One region of the Paenarthrobacter sp. TAF1 genome, then DNA from elsewhere that is predicted to be linked to it. Evidence: riboswitches for the same ligand, from Rfam matches in the RefSeq annotation. Region 1 holds a riboswitch; each other region holds the start of a gene.

Region 1 (7,770 bases):
AGGGTGGAGAGCGACGGCGTGTTGTACGTCTGGTTCAGCTTGGAGTTGTCGATGGCTGTCTGGAGGTCCAGGAAGTCAGGGATCCAGCGGCCACTGGCTTTGATGCGGGCGGCCCGCTCCAAGGCGGCGGGGGAGAAAAGACCGAGCCACAGGCCGCCGTCGGAGGCGAAGTTTTTCTGCGGCGCGAAGTAGTAGACGTCCGACTCCGAGACGTCGACGTCCAGGCCGCCGGCGGCGGAGGTCGCGTCCACCAGGACCAGCGAACCTTCGTCGGCTCCCTGGACCCGCTTTACGGGAGCCGCGACGCCGGTGGAGGTTTCGTTCTGCGGCCACGCGTACACGTCAACGCCGACTTCTGCCTGGGCGGCAGGACGGGTGCCGGGTTCGGATTTGATGATGGAGGACGCATCCAGGAAAGGTGCCTTGTTGGTGGCGGCGGCAAACTTGGAACCGAACTCGCCGAAGGAGAGGTGCTGGGCCTTCTTGTCCACCAGGCCGAACGCGGCGACGTCCCAGAACGCGGTGGAACCACCGACGCCGAGGATAACCTCGTAGCCGTCGGGGGCGCGGAAGAACTGGCTTAGGCCCTCCCGGACGGAACCCACCAGGTTCTTGACGGGAGCCTGCCGGTGGGAGGTGCCCAGGATGGTGGTGGCAGCGGCAGACAGGGCCTCGAGCTGTTCCGGGCGGACCTTGGACGGTCCAGCGCCGAAGCGTCCGTCTTTCGGCAGGAGGTCGGCGGGTATGGTGATGCTGTTGTCGCTCACGTGTGGCTCCAAAGGGTATCGGCTCAAGATGGGTCGTGGCAGGTGGCGTCAGCTGCCCCTTCGACACCCCAATTCTGCCTGACATGGCCCGCGCGCAGGAACCTGCCCCTGTCATAGTCCGCCACGTGGAACGCGGACGAACAAGATGCGACCGCAATGGGTCCGGAATTATCCGGAGTAATTCCAAATAAGCTAGGCTGGGGGTTGGCGTTCAAAGGGTGGCGGTGGCACCGCCCACCCCGGTATGGGACGCGGTACGGTGGAGATTACGCAAGAACTGCGTTCGAGGAGAGCTGAGCTGGATGACGGATCTGATCGATACCACTGAGATGTATCTTCGGACCATTTTGGAGCTTGAAGAAGAAAACATTGTGGCTCTCAGGGCCCGCATAGCCGAACGCCTGCGGCACTCCGGCCCCACGGTCTCCCAGACCATCGGCCGGATGGAGCGCGATGGCCTGGTGATTGTGTCCAACGACCGCCACCTGGAGCTGACCGAAGTCGGACGCAAGCGTGCCACCGAAGTCATGCGGAAGCACCGTCTGGCGGAGCGGCTCCTGGCCGATGTCATCGGACTCGACTGGGCATACGTGCATGATGAAGCCTGCCGCTGGGAGCACGTGATGAGCGAGCGCGTGGAGCGCCGGCTCTATGAACTGCTTGAGCATCCCACCGAGTCACCTTACGGAAATCCGATTCCGGGACTGGAAGCACTGGGAGGCATGGCCGGAACACAGTTCCCCCGGATCGACGTGAACCTCCTGCAGGCCATGGACGGCTACGCCTCCGACTCCCGGGTGGTTGTCACGCGGCTGGCCGAGCCCATCCAGGTGGAGCCGGAACTGCTCACCCAGTTGGATGAGGGTGGAATCCGGCCCGGGGCGCCGGTCTCCCTCGAGCGCGTGGGCGAATACATCTCCGTCCGGGTGCCCGGCATCGAAGGAGCCTTGGAGCTCCCGCCTGAAGTTGCAGCGCACGTCTTCGTGTCCCTCAACTGACAGTCTTCCGGTCCGACAACCCTCCCGGCAGTGTCAAACCTCACTTTGAGGGGCTTTGGCGCGCGTGTGACCTGCGGTTTTTCGAAATTGATGATAAGGGCCCGCCGCCGCAGGCGTCTTTCTGTTGATAACGAATTTATTACCAAGGGCCTTAATCCCCTATAGTTATCTACTAGCGCTGATACCAAAGCGTTACCTGATCCGGAGCCGAGCTCTGCCAGCGGATCGGGTGAACCATCACCACTGGCAGAGGCGGGGGAACCACAAGCGGCTGTCTAAAGAAGCAGCCTTGGGGTGAAGTCCGCAGCAGAAGTGCCCATTGATGCAAGTCCCTCCTTGGATACCTGTGTGCCGTGAGCGCTTCGTGCGGACCGGGTCTTTGAACTCTCTGACCCGAATCCGACAGCTAACTTCGCAGGCTTTTCAGAGAGGAACAGAGTTTGACATCGCAGAACGTCAGGGGCCGCCGCCGTGCGTCCGGCCCCGCTACTGAGCTGCGGCCAGCCCGCGTCGTAACGGAGATCCGGCCCCGCGACACCGAACGCCAGGTGCGCCGCCGTAAGAGCCCGTTGCGCCAGGTTGCCGACTTCGCCGCAGCAAGTGGCGTCGGGCAGAAGGCCGGAGTTGCGCTTGCCGCCACCGGACTTGCCCTGACTGTCGGCCTGCCGGCCACCAGCCCCGTCATGGCCACCTCGGAATCGGGACAGTCCGAATCTGCCCTGGCCGTTGGCGGCACTGTGGGAAGCCAGCCCGAGGTTTCCGCGGCAGCATCAGCCAAAATCGACTTCAGCCGCGCAGCTGTAGCCACCGCTGCGGACCCTGACGGAAAACTGAAGCAACTGCTCAGCGCCCAGTCGGCCGGCAGCATCCAGCGTGCTTCTTCCGTGGGCACCCTCGGCAGCCCCCTCGACACGCTCACCACCGCTTCCCCCTTCGGTTACCGCGTCAGCCCCCTCACGGGCGGCACCGGCGACTTCCACCGCGGCCAGGACTTCGTGGCCCAATGCGGAACTGCCGTGCATGCAGCTGCAGCAGGCAAAGTGACTTTTGCCGGGTGGCACGAGTACGGCGGAGGCAACCGCGTGGTTGTGGATCACGGCAACGGCCTGGAGACCACGTACAACCACCTGTCGTCCTTCAACGTCCAGGTGGGCCAGACGGTCAACCGCGGGGACACCGTAGCCCTGAGCGGCACCACAGGCGCCTCCACCGGCTGCCACCTCCACTTCGAAGTACAGGTCAACGGCGAGGTCGTTGACCCCATGGGCTGGCTCTAAGCCAGTTGATGGTGCTCTCTCGCATTGATGACAGGCCTCGTGACCTGAATGTGACATTCGCTTTCAATTGTTATAACCTTCAGAGCGCATCGGCTTTTTAGGGGGCCGGTGCACTTGAGTGGATTGCCTAGCTCTGCCACCACTCAAGGTCCGTTCGCAAAATCGTCTGGCAGGGGCGGGGGAACCACTTCTGGTCTTCGAATGAAGGCCTTGGGGTTAAGTCGCAAAGTTTCCCAGTGAAGCAGCGCGGCCGGATGACTCCCATCCGAATCCGACAGCTCACCTCGCAGGCATTGGGAGAGGCTACCTACGTGTCATCACGCACTACCCCTGCGCGCCATCGCGCTGAATCGGTTCGTTCGAACCCGTTGAACACTCTTTCGAAGGCTGTTTCCTCGAACGCCGGTACCGTTGGCCGCCAGGCCGCCGTGCTGGCAGCAGCCTCAGGCCTCGTCCTTACTGTCGGGTTGCCGGCTCACGCCGCTGACACCGACGTCTCCACCTCGGAAGTCTCCAGCACCCAGCAGCTGGCTGCCACCGCAGTGGTCACTGCAGAGCCAACTGCCACCGTCTCCTTCGAGAGCCCCGTCGTGGCCACCAAGGAAGCCCCCAAGGTTGTCCAGCGTGCGGCCCTGGTCACAGAGCGCACGGCGGATGAAGCTACTGCAGTCACTGCCCAGTCCTCCGAAGCCAAGGAGTCCGCCTCCAGCGCGGCAGCATCCGGGCTCGCAGCGATTGCCTACACAGGAATCGGCTCGCCTTACGTATGGGGCGGCACTACTCCGAGCGGCTGGGACTGCTCCGGCTTCACCCAGTGGGTCTACGCCCAGGCCGGCATCAGCATCCCCCGCGTCAACGCCTGGACGGCCATGAAGCCCACCAGCGCCCCCCAGCCCGGTGACCTGGTCATGCAGAACGGCGGTGCGCACGTAGGCATCTACGTCGGCAACGGCATGATGATCAGTGCTTTGAACCCGGGCCAGGGAACCCTGCTGCACTCCGTGGCCTCCACCGGCACGTCTTCGTTCTTCACCCTCCGCTAGAAACAACCCGATTCGGGGCCGGCTGACGTACCCCTGCCAGCTGACCCACTACCCACAGGTACCCCAACTGCCTGCGGATACGAAAGAGAAAACAATGACCAGTGCACACAAAGTTGCACGGCACCGCGCTGAGGCCCCCAAGACCAGCTCGCTTGCCGTCATCGCAAAGGCCGTCACCGTCAACGCCGGTGGCGTCGGCCGCCAGGCAGCAGTCATCGCCGCAGCTTCAGGCTTGGTGCTGACCAGCGGTATCGCTGCCAATGCTGCTGAGACGAATGTCGACCGCGAATCGACGTCGACGTCCGCCCTCGATGTCCAGTCTGTTGCCCAGGCCACCATCGCTGCGGACTCCACGGTTGCCATCTCTTACGAGCGTCCCGTGGTCACCACCGTGGAAGCTCCGGCTCCCGTGGTTGAAGAGGCTCCGGCAAAGGTTGAGGCCAAGGCATCGACCAAGTCCACCGCCACCGCGGCTCCGGCCACGAACGCCTCAGTGGCCGTCAGCACTGCCACCCCTGCACCCGCTGCTCCGGCTGCGTCCAGCGGACTCGGCGCAGCAATTGCTGCCGCCGCGTACGCCCAGCTCGGTGTCACGCAGGACTGCACCATGCTGGTCACCAACTCCCTGGCAGCAGTGGGAATCCACTTCCACGACTGGCCCGCCGGTTACCTGTCGCTTGGCCGCACTGTCAGTGCAGCCGAGGCACAGCCCGGCGACCTCGCCTACTACGCCAACGGCGGTTTGGCCGGACAGGCACACATTGCTGTGTACGTCGGCAACGGCATGGCAGTCCACGGTGGATGGAACGGATCCACCACGGCACTGTTCAGCGTCAACGTCGGCTCCGGCCCGGTCTTCATCCGCGTCAACGGCTGACAATCAGCTCCCGGAACACCCCGCAGGCAGATGCCTGCGGGGTGTTTTGCTTTAATCACGCGTGAACTTTTGCCGACACTGTGAGCGAAACGACAAATAAATTCGTTGATACGGCATATAAGTGCTTACCCTTGTGTTGTCGATCCACAGCCCGTACATGCAGAGGGCAGCCGGCCCTCGTGCCCCTGACGGGTGCGGCCGTGAAGAGGTACGTGCATGCGCACACTCGTTCTGAATGCTGGATATGAACCGCTGGCGGTAATAACATTCCGCCGGGCGCTGGTCCTTGTGCTCACTGGGAAAGCAAGCGTAGTGGCCGAAGGCGACGAGCCTGTCGTCGGGCCACAGGAGATTCTCGGACGCCCCTCCGTGATCCTCCTTAACCGCTACATCCGCCCCAAGTACAACAAGATCACTGCCGTGAGTCGCCGCGGGGTTCTTCGCCGCGACGGTCACCGTTGCGCCTACTGCGGGAAAACAGCCCACACCATAGACCACGTCCACCCCAAGTCCAGGGGCGGCGCGGATTCCTGGGAAAACCTGGTTGCGGCGTGCTTGAAATGCAACAACGCCAAGAGCGACCACACACTTGCCGAAATGGGCTGGAAACTCCGTTTCAAACCCGGTGTGCCCCAGGGGACCATGTGGCAGATCAAAGAACTCGAGAAACCTGCGCCGGACTGGGACCCGTTCCTTCTGCCGGAATCCGCTGCCTGATCGATTTCTGCTGAGCTCCCGCCGTCCGGGTACGCTGGGCGGATGGAGTTCAACGCCGTTGTTTTGGCGGGTGGCAGGGCCACCCGCCTCGGTGGCGTGCCCAAGCCCACGTTGAAGTACGACGGCGGCACCCTCCTTTCGCACGCACTGGAGGCTGCCCGGGCTGCTGCGGCCACAGTAGTGGTGGGTCCCGGCGAGCACGGAGTGCATTTGCCCGGATCCGTGCTGCTCGCGCGTGAGGAGCCGGCCTTCGCGGGCCCGGCAGCGGCGATCGCCGCAGGGTTGTCGGCACTTGATACGGCCGGGATGAGATCCCCCTGGACACTGGTTTTGGCCTGCGATATGCCCAAGGCATCGCAGGGGATCGGCCGCCTGTTGGAAGTGCTCGCTGCGCACCCCGCGGTGGAAGGGGTCATGGCGGTATCCGCTGACGGGCGGAAGCAACCGTTGTTGGGCATTTACAGCACGGCCGCTCTGGACCGGGAGGTGGCCTCGGCCGTCCGGGGTTCCGGGTTAACGAACTCTTCAGTGTTCAAGCTGCTTGCTAGGCTGAACCTGCTGGACGTTGACGTCCCCGCGGGGTCCACAGACGACGTGGATACGTGGGAGGACGCCGCGGTGCTGGGTATTGACTACGAGTTGGAGGCGGACGTGAAGAGCCAGGAAGAAACGCTCGAGGACTGGTGCCGCATATTGCTGCAGGCGTTTGAGCTTGAGGGCGTGGAAATAGACATCAACGAGGTACTGGCCGTGGCAGGAGTGGCCGCGCATTCGGTGGTTCGCCCGGCCGCGCCGCTCACCACCTTCATTGCAGGCTTCGCGGCGGGAATGGCCCGTGGTATTGGCCAGGCCAGCGATGACGCCTCCATGAAAGCGGCCCTGGACCTGGCCCGCAAAATCGCCAAGGAGTACTCGGAGACCGGGACTGACGCCGAATGACGGAGGCCCCCGGCGAGGGCCACCACGCGGCACACACATGGCAGGAGGCCCGGCAGCGCGCGTTCGACGCCGCCACGCCCATACCCCCGGGGCCGGTTTCGCTGGCAAAAGCCCTTGGCCGTACCCTGGCCTCTGATGCCCTGGCTATCCAGGACATGCCCCACTATGCCTCCTCCGCGATGGATGGATGGGCAGTGAACGGCAGCGGCCCGTGGATCCTCAGTGAACCCGGTCAGCGTCTGGCGCCCCACCAAGCGAGCCCGATAGTCACCGGCGGACTCATTCCGCCCGGCGCCAAGGCCGTCTTGCGAAGCGAGAGCGGTATCATCACCACCGACGACGACGGTCTGCCGGTTCTCGCGCTTGGCGGCGCCGCCAAGCCGGGGGAGCCCCGCAACGGCCAGCACATCCGCAAGGCCGCAGAAGAAGCGGCCGAAGGTGACGTCCTGCTCAAGGCCGGAACACGCCTGAACCCCGCGCACATTGCCCTAGCGGCCCTTGCCGGCCTGGATCACGTGGATGTTCTGGGAAAGCCCTTGGTCCGCTTCCTCCTGACAGGCTCGGAAGTGGTGGAGCGCGGCATCCCGCAACCGGGTCAGGTCAGGGACACTTTCGGGCCACAATTAGGTGCAGTAGTGGAACTGCTGGGCGGAATCGCCGGCGAACAACTCCGGGTGGGTGACAGCTACGAGGAATGGATGGCCGCGCTTCAGGATACTGAGCCGGAACCAGGCGGACCGGACGCAGAAACAGAGCCGCCGGCCGACGTCGTCATCACGACCGGCGGGACCGGGCGCTCCGGAACGGACCACTTCCGGAGGGCCGTGGCCGAACTCGGCGGCCGCCTGCTGATCGATGGCATCGCGATGCGGCCAGGGCACCCGGCCGTTTTGGCGGAACTTCCTGATGGAAGGTTCGTGGTGGGGCTGCCGGGCAACCCTTTGGCCGCGATGATGGCTCTCTTCACTGTCGCGGCGCCGTTGCTTGCAGCCCTCGGGCATGCCCGCCCGGCTGACGTCGGAGAGGTGCCGTGCGGCACCACCATCGATGCTGATCCGGGGCGAACGCGTCTGATGCCCTTCAGGCTGGTCTATGGCCTGGCGTCGCCGGCCCAGCACACAGGTCCGGGAATGATGCGGGGATTGGCCGGCG
Region 2 (7,770 bases), on a different contig from region 1:
GCGCAGCTCGGGGAACTGGTGGACAGCCGTTCCGTGGGCGTGTACCAGCTCTTTGACCGCCTGCTGGCACCGGGCGGCTGGGACGATACCGGCTCGGTGCATTTCCGGACGCTTGAGGACCAGGACAAAAACGGCGAGCTCCTGCCGGTCCTGGAGCTTCTCTACGATAACGACAGTGCCGTGCAGGATGTCGCCGAGAAACTTCACCTCCACAGGAGCAGCATCTACAACAGGCTCGGACGCATCCGCCAGCTCATCGGTGCTGATCCCTTGAACGGTGCCATCCGGCTTGAACTGCATGCTGCCTTGAAGGCGCGGCGCTGGGCCGGCAGGCCGCGGATCTGAGCCGGACCGCGGATCTAAGCACCGGCAAGACTCAGCGTAAGAAACAGATAAGGCAGGTACCCGCGCGGGTACCTGCCTTATCTGATGCCGATGCGCTTGCCTGGCCGTTCACGGGGGAACGCGTCAGGAGCGCCTCAGCCGCTGGCAACTCCAGCGGCCCAAACGGCGCCGGAACGTTGCCGTGCGGCTGCTGTTGCAGTACCGCCCGTGCCAGCCGGTGTGCACGTTGGTGCGGGGCAACCGCGTGCTCACTGCAGTGCCTTCTGTGCGGCGTCAAGGAGCGATTCCAAGGTGGACGCCTGCGGCTGAGGCGACGTGCCTGCGGTGGGCTTGCCGGTGGGCCGGGGCTTTGCCGTTTGCGTTCCCGTCGGTGTTGGCGTCGGGGTCGGCGTGGGAGTGGTGGTCGGCGTCGGCGTCGTGGTGGGCGTCGGTGTTGCCGGCGGCGTCGTGATCGTGTCCGAGGGCACGTCGCCGGGCGCCGGCGCAGGTTGGGTCGGAGCCGGAGTGCCGGCTACGGGGGACGGCGCTGCGACTGCCGGGGCAGACGCCGAGGGGACCCAGACAGGGGCTGCCAGGGAAACGTGCGGTGAAGGAACCGACGACGGCGAAACCGCCACAGGCGCTTCCGGTACCGTCGCCTCCGGTACCGTGGCCGGTTGGCCTGCTTCGGATGACGATTGACCCGACGACGACGGGGAGGACGCTGTGGTGTAGGAAGCCCGGGGCGCAGGGGCTGCCGAGCCCGGTTGGCGGTCCTCGCCACCCTGGCCGCCGTTGGCTTCCTGGGCCGGACTTTCCTGACCGAAGAACGGAAGCTCCAGTGCCTGCCCGACGGTTCCCGCAGTCAGTACCAGGCCCAGCGCTCCGGCAACCACTGCCATGCGCTGGCTCATGTGTTTCACCGACGCGGCTTTCCGCAGAACAGCTTGGGGTTCGCGGCCAAATGAGGAGGTGGTGCCGAGGGTTGATGCCGTTACCGGCGGAGGTGTCTTGCGGGATGCCGCCGGGGCCGGGGCAGCCGCTTCGGCTGTGGCTTCCCCGCGGGTGGCTGCCTTGCGGGCGGCAACCACGGGAATGGCTGACGTGGGAGGCCCTGGTGTGGTGGATGCCGGAGCTGCGGCCCGCGCGGCTTCGACTACCGGAATCGCTGCGGTTGCCGGCTCCGGGCCTGCGGTTGCCGGCTCCGGAAGCGCAGGGGCTGCCTTCGGCTCGGCAGGGGCGATCACAGCCCTTGCCGCACGCTCACGCTCAGCGGCCCGGGCCGCAGCCCGTGTGGTGGGCGCAGCCGTAGCAGATGATGCCGGAGTGGGTGCCGTTACGGTGGGGATCGCCGTCGTGGCGGGTTCTGCTTGGGTGGGGATCGCCGTCGTGGCTGGTTCCGGGGATCCGCTGGGTTGGGCCCGACGGCGTCCGGTTGGCTTGGTGCGCTCGCGCTCGAGTTGCGCGCGGCGTGGGTTATCCATGGTTGGGGACATGGTTGTGCCTCTCAACGCCTGCGAGGTTAGCTGTCGGGTTCGGACGAGGCCGTCCGGCCGCGCGTGGCGGCTTCACCCCAAGGGCTTGCAGAGAAAACAAGCCCGGGAAACTGTGGGTCCCCCGTCTCTGCCGCGAGTCTGGCGGATCCTGGATTGCGGCAGAGCCCGGCGTCAATCCAGAAGCGGCCCAGCGGAGATCGGGTCGCCCTACGACCGTACAGGAGGCGGAAAGTAAAGTCACATTAATGTAACGGGCGGTAGTTCTGCCCCCGCGGGAGGGTGCTACCGCTTAGGCTTCGGGGCCGGTGCGGGGGCGGGGAGTTCGTGTTCGATTTTCCGGACCTGGTGGGCTTGATGTGTGGCAGGGCGGAAGACTTCGTCTGCGATCCCCAGCATGCCGCCTGCTGCGGCCCGCCGGACGCCGCGCTTGTTCTCCCGCGCAATCCAGTACCAAAGCGCGCCCATGAGCGCGGGAACTCCGAGCACTGCTGCCAACACGGCCAAGATGTCCATCCGCCAACACTAGCCTTGGGCACGTACTGGCCGGTAGACATGAGCTATGGACCTACCAGTGATGCCGCCCGTTTCGCCCATGCTCGCCAAGTCCGTCCCGAACATCCCCGACGTTGGGCATTACGAGCCCAAATGGGACGGTTTCCGGACCATCGTCTTCAAGGACGGGGACGACATCGTCCTGGGCAGCCGCAACGAGAAGCCCATGACCCGCTACTTCCCGGAGCTGGTGGAAGCGCTGAAGAAGAACCTTCCGGACAAGTGCGTTGTAGACGGCGAGATCATCCTGATCCAGGGCAACAGGCTTGAGTTCGAGGTGCTGCAGCAGCGAATCCATCCCGCGGACAGCCGGGTTCGGATGCTTGCGGAGAAGACGCCGGCGTCCCTGGTGGCGTTCGACCTGCTTGCCCTCGGCGACGAGGATCTGACCGGCCGGCCCTTCGCCGAGCGGCGCGCGGCCTTGGAGAAGGCCCTCGCCGACGCCCGGCCTCCTGTGTACGTAACGCCTGCGGTGACGGACCTGGGGCGCGCCAAGAAATGGTTCGTGCAGCTTGAGGGAGCAGGCCTCGACGGCGTGCTGTCGAAACCGCTCGACGGCACCTACCAGCCGAACAAGCGGGTGATGTTCAAGACGAAGCATGAGCGGACAGCCGATTGCGTGGTGGCCGGGTTCCGTTGGCACAAGACCGCGAAAGTTGTGGGGTCGATGCTTCTGGGGCTCTACGACGACTCAGGCCGGCTTCATCACGTCGGCGTCGTGGCGTCATTCTCCATGGCAAAGCGGGAGGCGTTGGTGGCGGAGCTTGAGCCCTACCAAGTGGAACTCGGCGACCATCCGTGGGGCGAGTGGGCCAAGCAGGACGATTCGCCCGGGGGGTCACGGATGCCCGGGGCGCAGAGCAGGTGGAGCGCTGGAAAGGACTTCTCCTTTGTGCCGCTGCGCCCCGAACTGGTGATCGAGGTGGCCTACGACTACATGGAGGGTGACCGGTTCCGCCACACGACGCAGTTCCGTCGGTGGCGGCCGGACCGGACTCCTGAAAGTTGCACGTACTCGCAGCTGGAAGAGCCTGCGGAGTACGACCTTGGGGAGATCCTGAGCCTGCCGTAGTGGCCCGGCGGGGAACTACTCCTCGTGCCCTTGGTCGCTGCTCATGCTGCCTTCGGCGGGCGGGGTTTCTCCCGGGGGCACGCCGCCGCCTGGCTCGAGGCCTGTGACGTTTCCATCCAGGGGGTCGGGATTGGCCGAGGAAGCGGGGTCGTCGTCCTCGTCCTGGCGCATGTCGGGATCTTCGTGGATGCTGTCCGCGTCGGCGGTAGTGTCGATGGGTCCACTGGCGCCGCTCACGCCGAAGGTACGGGGATCGTCTTCCGGGTCATAGCTGGTCATGGTGAGCCCTTTCGTAAGTAAGCTTACTAATTAGCTTGCTCCGACAGCCTATCCGGGACGGGCCGCGCCAACAAGGCCGTCCGCAGAGGTGCCCGTGCCAATGCGGCTCCCTGCGCCTCGGCGTCCTGCTTGCTCAGCGGTGCCGGGTGGTGGCGTTGACGAAGCTGCGGATGGCGTCCGCCACGGCTTTGGGGCGCATGTGCTGGGCAACGTGGCCGACGCCGGGAATTTCCACCAGGCGCCCTTGGGCCACCGCCCGCGAAAGCCTCAAGGACCAATCCGGTCCGGCAACATGGTCGCGGCTTCCCCGGAGAACCAGGACCGGGACATCGATGCCGGACAGTCGATCCAGGGTCGGGTACTTCATCATCACGGGCAGTTCGGTGACGTACCAGCGCGGTCCGCACCGGAAGTAGTCCCCCGTGACGATCCAGTTGGACGAAGGACTCTCGCGGAGGATGCCATCCAGCGTCAGGGCAATCGACTGCTGCATCACGTTCTTGTGCCGCGAATCGACAACCGGCCCCATGAGCACAAGCTGCCGTGCACTTTCCGGCCGGTGCAGTGCAGCCTCAATGGCGAACTGCACCCCCATTGAGTGGCCTACCAAAATGTAGGAGTCGATGCCGCGGGATGCCAGGGCCCCGGCAATGAAGGCGCCGTAGTCCTCGACCTGGAGTTGCCTGCCGGGCCGGGGAGTGCCGGCGAAGCCCGGCAGGTCGAAGGAGTACGTGGGCGCATGCGCCGCCAGCACGGCGTGCAGTCGTGCCAGGTACCTGTGGGAAACCCCGATGCCGTGGATCAGGATGTAGGCAGGCTTCTCTGCCGACCCGGCCCCGGCCCCGGGTTCGGGAGACCCCTCGGTCCAGAAGATGCGTCCGGTGAGGCCATGGGCCTCTATGTCGGAGGACAGTAGCGCGCTCATGCGGGACAAACGACGGAAAAGTACCTTGAAGCCATACAGCTATTGAACAGCATGCTGTCGGTTTCGGAGGGCTCGCCGGTGCGAGCTAGTCCCGCGCGGCGTCGTCCGATTCATTGGAGTCGGCCGGCCGCGCATCAGTTGCCTTCGCAGCGTCAGCCGCCTCCCGGCGTCGTGCGATTTTCGATTCGGTCCACATGGTGACCGCCACGAACACCGTGCACGCGAACATGAAGGTGGCCACAAAGTTCAATCCCATGGCTGAGCCCAAGGGTATGGCAAGGGCAAGCGCAGCCAAACCGGCCACGATATGCCACCCTTTGAAATTGCCCACCGATCAAGCGTAACCCCGGGCTTTACAGGTCCCCGCCTGTTGGCTGGGATCGTTGCTTGATCCTTATCACTCGGACACTTTCAGTCGCTTTCCGCAGCCTCCGCGGCGGCGGTTTCGTCCTGCTTGCGCTTCTGGGTTTCCAGCCACGCAATGATCGCCGCCTGCCGGATCCGACGATGCGTTCCCCGGTACTCCACCGGAATCTCGCCACGGTCGGTCATGTTCCGCAGATAGGTGTGCGAGATCCCGGCAAGCTCCGCAGCCTGCGAAGTCGTCAGCATTTCCTCCACGCTGCTGACGGTCACCGTTTCACCCCGACCGAGCCTCGCAAGGAGGTCGACGACGGCGTCCCGCGCCTGATCGGGCAGGCGGTGGACCGTGCCGTCCACGAACACGGTGATGTCGTCGCTGTCGTTGAGGGAGCGTGCCAGGTTCCGGGCGTCGTCGGTGGGGAGGCCTGCTGTGACGCGGGGAGCTATCAATGCCATGGCAGAAGCCTAGCCTGCGGCGTGGAGGAAGAACTTACTCCGCGTCCAGATCCGTTTCCAGCAGCTTCACCAGTGCGTCCAGCGCGGCATCGGCACCGTCCCCCTCGGCTCGAAGCACCACCACGTCACCCTTCGCAGCGCCGAGGGTCATAAGCGAGAGGATGCTGGCCGCGTCCATCGCTTCGTCCTCGGGCTGGCCCTGCATGGCGATGGTGACATCCACCGGCTGCTCGCCGGCTGCCTCGGCGAACAGGGCAGCGGGCCGGGCGTGCAGTCCGGAGCGGCTGGCTACGGTTGCTGTGCGTTCTGGCATGGTTTCTCCTTGCGTTGGTGCGGGAAGGGTTAGAGGCCGAGCTCTTCGAGCACGGGGAGCTTGGCGCGGACCCAGTCGCGTGCCTCGGTGGCGCTGGGGGCGGAAAGAGCCAGGCGTGCAAGTTCCTGCGCCTGCTCCAGCGTGACGGTCTTCAGCACGGTCCCGACCGCGGCCAACGAGCGCGCGGTCATGGACAGTGTGGTGACGCCCAGTCCGGTGAGGACGACAGCGAGGGCGGGGTCCGCGGCGGCCTCGCCACAGACGCCAACGGGCTTGTTGTTGCCCTCCTGTGCCGAGCCTTCCACGGTGAGCTGCACCAGCCGCAGCACCGCGGGTTGCCACGGAGTGTTCAGGTCCGCGAGGGGGCCCAGCTGGCGGTCGGCGGCCATGGCGTACTGGGTGAGGTCGTTCGTGCCCAGGGACGCGAATCCCACTTCACGCAGCACGGTTGCGGCCGTCAGCGCAGCGGAGGGGACCTCCACCATTACGCCTGGCGTCCGGATTCCCGCTGCTGCGCAGAGCGAGGCAAAGCGTCCTGCCTCGGCAGCTGTGGAGATCATGGGAGCCATGACCCACACATCGGCCTCGGATTCCGACGCGGCGCGGGCGATCGCCTCGAGCTGGCGTTCCAGGACGCCCGGGGTGGTGAAGTCGGTGCGGTAGCCGCGAACGCCCAGTGCAGGGTTGGGCTCGGTGGCATCCGTGAGGAAGGGGAGGGGCTTGTCGGCGCCGGCGTCGAGGGTGCGGAGGGCCACCTTCTTGCCCGGGAACGCGTCAAACACGGCTTTGTAGGCGGCGGCCTGCTCATCCACGGAGGGCTCGGTGTCGCGCTCCAGGAAGCAGAATTCGGTGCGGAACAGGCCAACGCCCTGGGCGCCCAGCTTCGCAGCTGCCACGGCATCCTTGGCTCCGCCCACATTGGCGAGGAGCGGGACCAGGTGGCCGTCCGCCGTCGTGCCGTTTCCGTCGAAGGCTGCCAGCGTGGCGGAAGTTTCCGCCCAGGCGGTGGCAAGTGCACGTTGTTCCTCGGTCGGTTCGACGGCGACGAAGCCGGCAGCGCCGTCCACATAAACCTCTGAGCCGTCCGCGATCCCGTCCACGCCGTGGGCCGCAACGACGGCGGGCAGGCCAAGGGAGCGCGCGATGATCGCCGTGTGGGACTGCGGCCCGCCGCCTGAGGTCACCAGCGCCAGGACAACTGCGGGATTCAGGGTCGCAGTGTCGGCGGGAGCGAGATCCTCGGCTACCAGGATGAAGGGTGTTTCGGAGGACGGGATGCCTGGTGCGGGGACACCCCGGAGTTCAGCGACAATGCGTGCGCGGACATCCAGCACGTCGGTGGCGCGCTCGGCCATGTAGCCGCCCAGGTTGTGCAGCATTTCGGAGACCGATGCGCCGGCTTCCCAGATGGCCCGTTCTGCGGAGGTTCCGGCGTTGACGAGTTTGCCCGCCGATTTCAGCAGCATGGTGTCTTTGGCCATGAGGGCGGTGGCCTCAAGGACCGCCTTGCCGTCGCCCGAGGCCGTGTCCGCCCGCGCCTTGAGTTCATCATGGACGGCTTGCGCCGCTGCCTTCAAACGCGCGACGGCGTCTTCCGGAGCGACGTCCGCGGCCAGGCGTTCCCCCGACGGCGGTTCACTCACCGGCTTGGGCATCTGGCGGACGGAACCCGTGATGCGGCCAGGGCTTACCCCAACTCCTTGGAAATTCTGCACTGAATCCTCTGTTCCTGCTTGTTGTTTCAGACCCGTCGGCGACGGCACCGGGAGCCTCTGTAACCAGCCTACAAAATTCCTTTGTGAGCCACTTCATATAGCAACGCTATAGGTGCTAGGGTAGCGGTTATGAGTTTCGATGACCAGCTTCCGCCTAAAATTCGGTTGCTTCGCGCAGCTGCCGAATTGCTGGCGAATTCGGAGGGGTCAGCGGTCTCAACGCGCCAGATCACCAAGCTTGCCGGTGTCACGGCGCCTACGCTCTACCACCACTT
Region 3 (7,037 bases), on a different contig from region 1:
TCATGGCCATCCAGTCCGGCCGGTTCTTCGGATGGGTCATGGGCGGGACCCTGCCCGCAGCCATGGCCGCCGATTGGCTCGTGTCGGCATGGGACCAGAACACCGGACTCCGCTTCGCCACACCGGCGGCGGCCGCCATCGAGGAATCCGCGGCTGCCTGGCTGCTGGACCTTCTCCACCTTCCGGCAACGTCCGACGTCGGATTCACTACCGGTGCCACCACCGCCAACTTCGTGGGCCTGGCAGCGGGACGACAGTTTTTGATGGATGAGGCAGGCTGGGACCTGGACTCGTTGGGACTCAACGGCGGGCCGCGCATCACCACTTTTGCCGGCAGGGAGCGCCACGCCGCCGTGGACCTGGCGCTGCGGTATCTGGGTTTGGGAGCATGCGTCCCTGTTGAAGCGGACCGGCAGGGAAGGATCATTCCCGAAGCTTTGGCTGCGGCCATGGATGAGCAGCCCGGACCGTCGCTGGTCTGCCTGCAGGCGGGCAACCTGCACTCAGGCGCTTTCGACCCGATGGAAGAAGCCATCGCGGTGGCCCACGACCGCGGAGCGTGGGTCCATGTTGATGGTGCTTTTGGTTTGTGGGCAGCCGTCAGCCCCACCCTGAGGCCGAGGCTGGCCGGCGTCGAGGAGGCAGATTCCTGGGCCACGGATGCCCACAAAACCCTGAACGTTCCCTATGACTGCGGATTGGCGATCGTCTCGCGGCCGGAATCCCTCCGCCGCGCGTTCAGTGTCCACACCAGCTACCTGATCGCCACGGAAACAGGCCTGGGGGATCCGTTGGAGAAGGTTCCTGAGATGTCCCGGCGCGCACGCGGCATCCCCGTGTGGGCTGCGTTACGGCAGCTGGGCCGCTCCGGTGTGATCGCCATGGTGGACAGGCTCGCAGCGAACGCACGGGCGTTGGCGGAAGGCCTGGCCGCTATCCCTGGGGTTGAGATCCTCAATGACGTGGTGTTCACCCAGGTGTCCGTGAGCTTCGGCAGCGATAACCGGACCCACAGGATCACGCAGCGGCTCATGGCCGAGGGGGCGGTGTGGATGTCCGGATCTTCCTGGCGCGGCCGGGAAATCCTCAGGATCTCGGTGAGCAACTGGACCACGGACGCCGGGGACGTTGCAGCGTCCATCGCAGCCGTCCGTGGCGCGGTTGAGGCGGAACCTGAAGAATAGACGCCCGTTACTGTGCCCTGGCCTGCGGCAGCTCAATGCTGTGGGGACGGTGGGCGGACTTCTGCCCGCGCAGGACGACGCGTAACCCTGCGGCCACCCGGGCGGCCAATCCCGTCAGAACCAGCGCGGTCAAGGCGCCCGGCAATAAACCGAGGGGATTGGACGTCAGCAGGACCACAACGACGAAGACCGCAGCCCACCCCAGGGCGCGAAGTACTCTGCCGGGAATACCGCTTCCCGTTTCCGCCACCGCACCGAGCTCCCTCCTAAGCTCACGGACGGGGACCCGTCCCCGGGCGAGGTCGCGCATCAACCGCGCCATACCGCGCAGATCGGCAAAGGCTGTCCGTACAACGTCGACGCTTGAGTTGGGATCGTCAGTCCAGTCCACGGGGACCTCGTGGACGCGCAAACCGCAGAGCTCAGCGTCGATCATGAGTTCAGTGTCAAAGAACCAGCGGTCGTCTTTGATGTAGGGGAGGAGCTTGCGTGCGGCGTCGGCCCGGATGGCTTTGAAAGCGCACTGGGCATCGGAGACGTGGGCGCCCATGAGGGTCCGCAGCAGGGCGTTGTAGCTGCGGGAAATGATCTGCCGCTGCGGGCTCAGGTTCGTGTGCGAGGCCGGTGACAGCCGGGTGCCGACAGCGACATCCGAGTGCCCGGAGAGCAGCGGGGCCAGCAAGGGTGCCAAGGCGGAAAGGTCCGCCGGCAGCTCGGCTTCCATGTAGGCCAGGATCGGCGAGGGCGAGTTTTGCCAGACCTGGCGGAGCGCGTTCCCACGGCCTCTGTCCTGGAAACGGACGACGAGAAGTTCGGGCAGTTCCCGGGCCAGACGCTCGGCTATCCGAAGCGTACCGTCCGTACTGGCGTTGTCGGCAACAGTGATCCGGAACGCGTGCGGCAGTGACTCCATGAGGTGGCTGTGCAACCGGCGGAGGTTCGCCTCTAGCCGCGCTTCCTCGTCGCAGACGGGCACGGTGAGGTCCAGGACAGGAACCCGGGCGGGGACGCCCACGCCCGGGTCCTGCGGGTGGTGGACTACGGTCCCTGGATCCGTGATGGTCATGGATCCAGAATGAAGGATCAGATTATGAACGCTTTAGGCGGAAGCTGTGACACTACTGTGAGCCCCGGCAAGCACCTGTGAAAACGAAAGAAGCCGCCCCGGTTCCCGCCATCCGCTCCAGTAAGAACTGAGGCAAACGGCGGAAGCCGGGGCGGCAATCAAACAGCTTGGCTTAGTACCAGTTGTTGGCCAGGTGGAAGGCCAGGGCAGCTGACGGGGATCCGTAGCGTTCCTTGATGTAGTTCAGGCCCCACTTGATCTGGGTCTGGTAGTTGGTCTGCCAGTCAGCGCCGGCAGAAGCCATCTTGCCGGCCGGAAGGGACTGGACAATGCCGTAGGCGCCGCTGGAGGCGTTGGTGGCAGTGGTCTTCCAGTTGGATTCCTTCTCCCACAGCGTGTTCAGTGCCGTCATTTCGGCGGCGCTCCAGCCGTAGCTGCCCAGAATGCTGGCGGCGTAGGCCTTGGCAGCAGCGGGGTCATCCACAGCCTTGGGAGCAGCTGCGGCGGCTGCGGCTTCTGCGGCGGCGGCAGCAGCGGCGTCGGCTGCCTGCTTTGCGGCAGCGTCAGCGGCGGCCTTTTCGGCGGCAGCCTTTTCTGCGGCGGCCTGGTCGGCTGCTGCTTGTGCGGCGGCGGCCTGATCGGCAGCGGCTTTGTCGGCGGCAGCCTTGTCAGCGGCAGCCTTTTCGGCGGCGGCTTTGTCAGCTGCGGCCTTGTCGGCGGCAGCCTTCTCAGCTGCGGCCTTCTTGGCTGCTGCGGCTTCCTCGGCGGCCTTGTTGTTGCTGGCCTCGGCGGCGGTCCGGGCTTCGGCCACGCGGCTTGCCTCAGGGAGAGTAAGAGCTGCGTTGGCGGCGGTTCCGAGCGATGCAACGCCCAGTGCAGCGGCGATAACGCCGGCTACTACGGACATGCGTGCACCGGACTTGCCGTCACGGGCTGCCTTCTTGAGGACTGACTGCGACTTGGTCGACGGGTTGTCGTTATGGTCGCGGTGACGCGCGGAAGGGCGCGTCTGATCGTTAAATTCAGACATGTGTGATTACCTCTCAGCGCCTGCGGAGTTAGCTGTCGGGTTCGGATGAGGTCATCCGGCCGCGCATCACGCTGCGGCTTCACCCCAAGGGCAGGCAATAAATGCCTGGGCCCGGAGACTCTGGGTCCCCCGTCTCTGCCTCGGAGAAAGTACGGACTCCGGGAAGTGGCAGAGCTCGGCGCATCCCGGATGTGGGCCAGTTGGGGCGACCCACCCTTTCGACGGTACAGGAGGTTTCCGCAGAAGTCACATTTAGGTAACAGAGATCACGACGACGGTGAGTCGCCTTGCCGGGATCGTTACAGTTGTCCGCCGCTCACGGTTGGAAGCCTCACGGCGAATTCAGTACGACCCGGACGGGAGGTCACTTCGACGCTTCCGCCATGCGCTTCAACTATTGATTCCACGATCGACAGGCCCAGGCCTGACGTTCCTTCCGACCCCGACCGCGCTGCGTCGGCCCGGGCAAAGCGGGAGAAGATCCGGCCTTGGAAATCGTCCGGAATGCCGGGCCCGTTGTCCGTCACGGTCACCACTGCACTGCCGTCAGCCGAGAGCATCACGCCGGTGACAACCGTAGTTCCGGGATCTGTGTGCTTTCTGGCGTTCGAGAGCAGATTGGCCAGCACCTGGTGGAGCTGCGTGGCATCGCCGCGGACGGTGATGGGTTCATCAGGCAACGAGAGCTGCCAAATGTGGTCCGGGGCCATGACCTTCTCGTCGCTCACTGTCTCAACCACAAGCTGGGTCAGGTCCACATCGGTGACCTTGACCGGTTGGCCTTCATCCAGCCGTGCAAGCAACAGGAGGTCCTCCACCAGCGTGGTCATGCGCTCGGACTGGCTTTGGACCCTGGCCAGCGACTTCCTGCCGTCGTCCGTGAAGTTTTCGGTCATCCGCAGCAACTCGGTGTAGCCGCGGATGGCGGTCAGCGGGGTACGCAGTTCATGGGAGGCGTCGGCGACGAACTGCCGCACCTTGGTTTCGCTTTCCTGCCGGGCCTCCAGCGCGCTGGATACGTTGTTCAGCATCTGATTCAGGGCGTAGCCGACGCTGCCTACTTCAGTGCCGGGATGGGAAGCCGACGCCGGGACCCGCACCGCAAGTGCCACCTCGCCGGCGTCGAGAGGGAGGCGTGAAACCTTGGTGGCCACTTCGGAGAGCTGCTCAAGCGGCCGCATGGTTCGCCGGATAATCACCGTGCCAACCAGGCCGATCACCACCAGACCGCCCAGCGATACCAGCACCATGGTCCAGACCAGGGACGCCTCGGCGGTCTGCTTGTCCGCCAGCGGCAGACCGGTCACGATCACGTCGTCGTAGTTTGTTGTCACGGCCACCAGGCGGTAGTCGCCGTTGGACAGGGAACGGTCCACAGGGCGGCTGTCCCGGGGGAGTGTCAGAAGTACCTGCTCGTCGGCGTCCGAAAGGGAGACCCTCTTGCCCTGGGCGTCGATCAGGCCTGAACTCCGAACAGTTGATCCGTCGATCCGGGCGTTCAGCGTCCCGGCGGCCTGGCCGCGGGCCTCCAGCGGATCCGGCCTCCCGGACGGTGCGTTCGGAAAGCTCGACGGCGGCCTACCGAACTCGTTCGCGCGGCTGGAGGCCTGTTGAAGCTGCTGGTCCAGTTGCTTGTTGAACACCGCGTCCATGGAGGCGTAGCTGACGATTCCGACGGCGCTGCAGATTGCCACCAGCAAGGCCATGGCTACCAGCACCAGGCGGGTGCGTAAATGCCAGGTGGAGGGATTGAGCCAGCTGCGCCGGGAGCTCCTGGCAACTCCTGAAAGGGTGCCCAATGCCTAGTCCGCGGGTTTGATGACGTAGCCGGCACCACGGATGGTGTGGATCATGGGTGGGTGGTTCGCTTCGATCTTCTTGCGGAGATATGAAATGTAGAGCTCCACGATGTTGGCCTGGCCGCCGAAGTCGTAGTCCCAGACGCGGTCCAGGATCTGGGCCTTGCTGACGACGCGCTTGGGATTTTCCATGAGGTAGCGCAGGAGTTCGAACTGCGTGGCGGTGAGGGTGATGTCCTCGCCGGCCCTTGTTACCTCCCGGGTGTCCACGTTCAGGGTCAGGTCTCCCACCACCAGTTCGGCGGTGTCCATGGCAGCGACGCCGGAACGCTGGACCAGCCGGTGGAGGCGGAGGAGGACTTCTTCCATGCTGAAAGGCTTGGTGACGTAGTCGTCGCCCCCGGCTGCCAAGCCAACGATGCGGTCCTGGACGGCGTCTTTTGCGGTGAGGAACAGCGCGGGAACTTCAGGGGCGAAGGCGCGGATGCGGTTGAGGACCTCCACGCCGTCGAATCCGGGCAACATGACATCGAGCACCAGCACGTCGGGTCGGAATTCCTTGGCAAGCTTCACCGCCCCGGGACCGTCGGCAGCCACAGCTACGGACCAGCCGGCCATGCGGAGACCCATGCTCATGAGTTCGGCAAGGCTGGGTTCGTCATCCACCACCAGTGCACGGATGGGGGACCCGTCAGGATGGGTGAGCTGGGGAAGGTTGTTGGTCATGGAGTGCGAGGAGGCCATGGGACAACTCTCTGTTCTGCTGGTTTGCCAGCGCTTTGCCGGTCCTGTGAAGACGCTGTGAAGTCAACACTAGCGAGGTGGGACCCGGCCCGGGGTGGCACTTGGTCCTGAAACCGGGGACGATTTCGCCGTCTCTACCAGATTCCGGACAAAAAATTCGAGAAGTTGCCGCCCGACGATTGGACAACAAGTGTTTCAGAACGTGAGATTCCGAATCAGCTGCGATCGCGAACACGAGAGTGCGAATCATGCCCGATCAACCGAAGAAAATTCACTGGAAGGCTAATATTTCTTCCTCGCAGCGAATGAAATGGCGTTCATTTTAGGGGTCCACGGAATTGTGATTTGCAGCACAATAGACCTCTACGTCTCAAAATGTGGACGGTTCGGCGCTTTGTTACTTGCGTGTTGCCATTGTTACGTTGCACACTTCCAATGTGAACAAGAACTCAACAGCACCTGCAGCCGCAGCAACCTGGTCCAGCACACCCGCTGGCCATGATGACCGCTGTTGTCGAATGCAAGCCTAACTTTCCACCCCAAGAAGTTTCAGGCATTCGCCCCCTAGCCCAGCGTTGGGCGCCCCTCCCCAAACTCATTGCGGGGACATTCAGCATTCGAAGCCGCGATGACGGCTATTCACTTTTGAGGTAAGCACTCCATGTCAGTTGCATCTGGATACGTCCACATCTCCGTCCGTAACGCCAACAAGGCCGCGTCGAACGCAGGGCTCCGCCCCGGTTTCGGCAACCGCCCCGGCTACGCCCCCGCCCAGCAAGGCGCCGGCCAGCAGGCTCCCGGGTACGTGCCGCAGGGCTACAACCCCAACTCCTACGGCCAGTTGCGTGCAGTACCTGCCGCCGAGCCGGCACCCATGACTGCGCCCACGCCGGTGATCGCCCAGTCGGACAGGCTGCGCCCCGTCGCCAACGACAACGTGGCCCGCGGTTTCGTGCTCTACATGGGTATTGACGAAGAGACCGCAGCTGCGGCTGGAACCTCCATTGCCAAGTTGGCCCAGGAAATCCGTGCCTACGCGCAGTCCTTGGTGACCGGTGCCGAGAGCTACGCGGCAGTGGCCGTCGCTCCCGCCGGGGCACCCGGGTCCGCGCTCGACGTCGTGCGTTCCACCTTCGGCGACCCCACCGTAGCCTCCCGCCAGCGTGCGGAAGCGGCACGTCCGGCACCGCAACAGGAAGCCCGCCCCTCAGGCG

Evidence for each region. Region 1 has a riboswitch for cyclic di-AMP ahead of AB4Y81_RS17855 (M23 family metallopeptidase). Riboswitches for the same ligand answer to the same signal wherever they lie in the genome.
Region 2: linked by a shared signal. The riboswitch ahead of AB4Y81_RS16070 (hypothetical protein) and the one ahead of AB4Y81_RS17855 (M23 family metallopeptidase) in region 1 are both predicted to bind cyclic di-AMP.
Region 3: linked by a shared signal. The riboswitch ahead of AB4Y81_RS12770 (hypothetical protein) and the one ahead of AB4Y81_RS17855 (M23 family metallopeptidase) in region 1 are both predicted to bind cyclic di-AMP.

What each region holds. Positions count from the first base shown of each region.
Region 1 covers NZ_JBFRDO010000017.1:38,750-46,519, reverse strand. Annotated here, with positions in the region: gene serC (phosphoserine transaminase) at 1-767, opposite strand, end outside; gene AB4Y81_RS17860 (metal-dependent transcriptional regulator) at 1,070-1,765, shown strand; cyclic di-AMP (ydaO/yuaA leader) riboswitch at 1,961-2,201, shown strand; gene AB4Y81_RS17855 (M23 family metallopeptidase) at 2,206-3,042, shown strand; cyclic di-AMP (ydaO/yuaA leader) riboswitch at 3,188-3,349, shown strand; gene AB4Y81_RS17850 (C40 family peptidase) at 3,411-4,085, shown strand; gene AB4Y81_RS17845 (NlpC/P60 family protein) at 4,180-4,962, shown strand; gene AB4Y81_RS17840 (HNH endonuclease) at 5,179-5,679, shown strand; gene AB4Y81_RS17835 (NTP transferase domain-containing protein) at 5,722-6,618, shown strand; gene AB4Y81_RS17830 (molybdopterin molybdotransferase MoeA) at 6,615-7,770, shown strand, end outside.
Region 2 covers NZ_JBFRDO010000013.1:71,100-78,869, forward strand. Annotated here, with positions in the region: gene AB4Y81_RS16065 (PucR family transcriptional regulator) at 1-345, shown strand, start outside; gene AB4Y81_RS16070 (hypothetical protein) at 594-1,808, opposite strand; cyclic di-AMP (ydaO/yuaA leader) riboswitch at 1,824-1,974, opposite strand; gene AB4Y81_RS16075 (hypothetical protein) at 2,103-2,333, opposite strand; gene AB4Y81_RS16080 (ATP-dependent DNA ligase) at 2,380-3,444, shown strand; gene AB4Y81_RS16085 (DUF6480 family protein) at 3,460-3,723, opposite strand; gene AB4Y81_RS16090 (alpha/beta fold hydrolase) at 3,857-4,648, opposite strand; gene AB4Y81_RS16095 (hypothetical protein) at 4,734-4,979, opposite strand; gene AB4Y81_RS16100 (helix-turn-helix domain-containing protein) at 5,060-5,467, opposite strand; gene AB4Y81_RS16105 (HPr family phosphocarrier protein) at 5,502-5,780, opposite strand; gene ptsP (phosphoenolpyruvate--protein phosphotransferase) at 5,810-7,495, opposite strand; gene AB4Y81_RS16115 (TetR/AcrR family transcriptional regulator) at 7,625-7,770, shown strand, end outside.
Region 3 covers NZ_JBFRDO010000008.1:90,587-97,623, reverse strand. Annotated here, with positions in the region: gene AB4Y81_RS12780 (pyridoxal phosphate-dependent decarboxylase family protein) at 1-1,184, shown strand, start outside; gene AB4Y81_RS12775 (glycosyltransferase) at 1,192-2,250, opposite strand; gene AB4Y81_RS12770 (hypothetical protein) at 2,423-3,280, opposite strand; cyclic di-AMP (ydaO/yuaA leader) riboswitch at 3,286-3,447, opposite strand; gene AB4Y81_RS12765 (sensor histidine kinase) at 3,580-5,079, opposite strand; gene AB4Y81_RS12760 (response regulator transcription factor) at 5,083-5,823, opposite strand; gene AB4Y81_RS12755 (winged helix-turn-helix domain-containing protein) at 6,485-7,037, shown strand, end outside.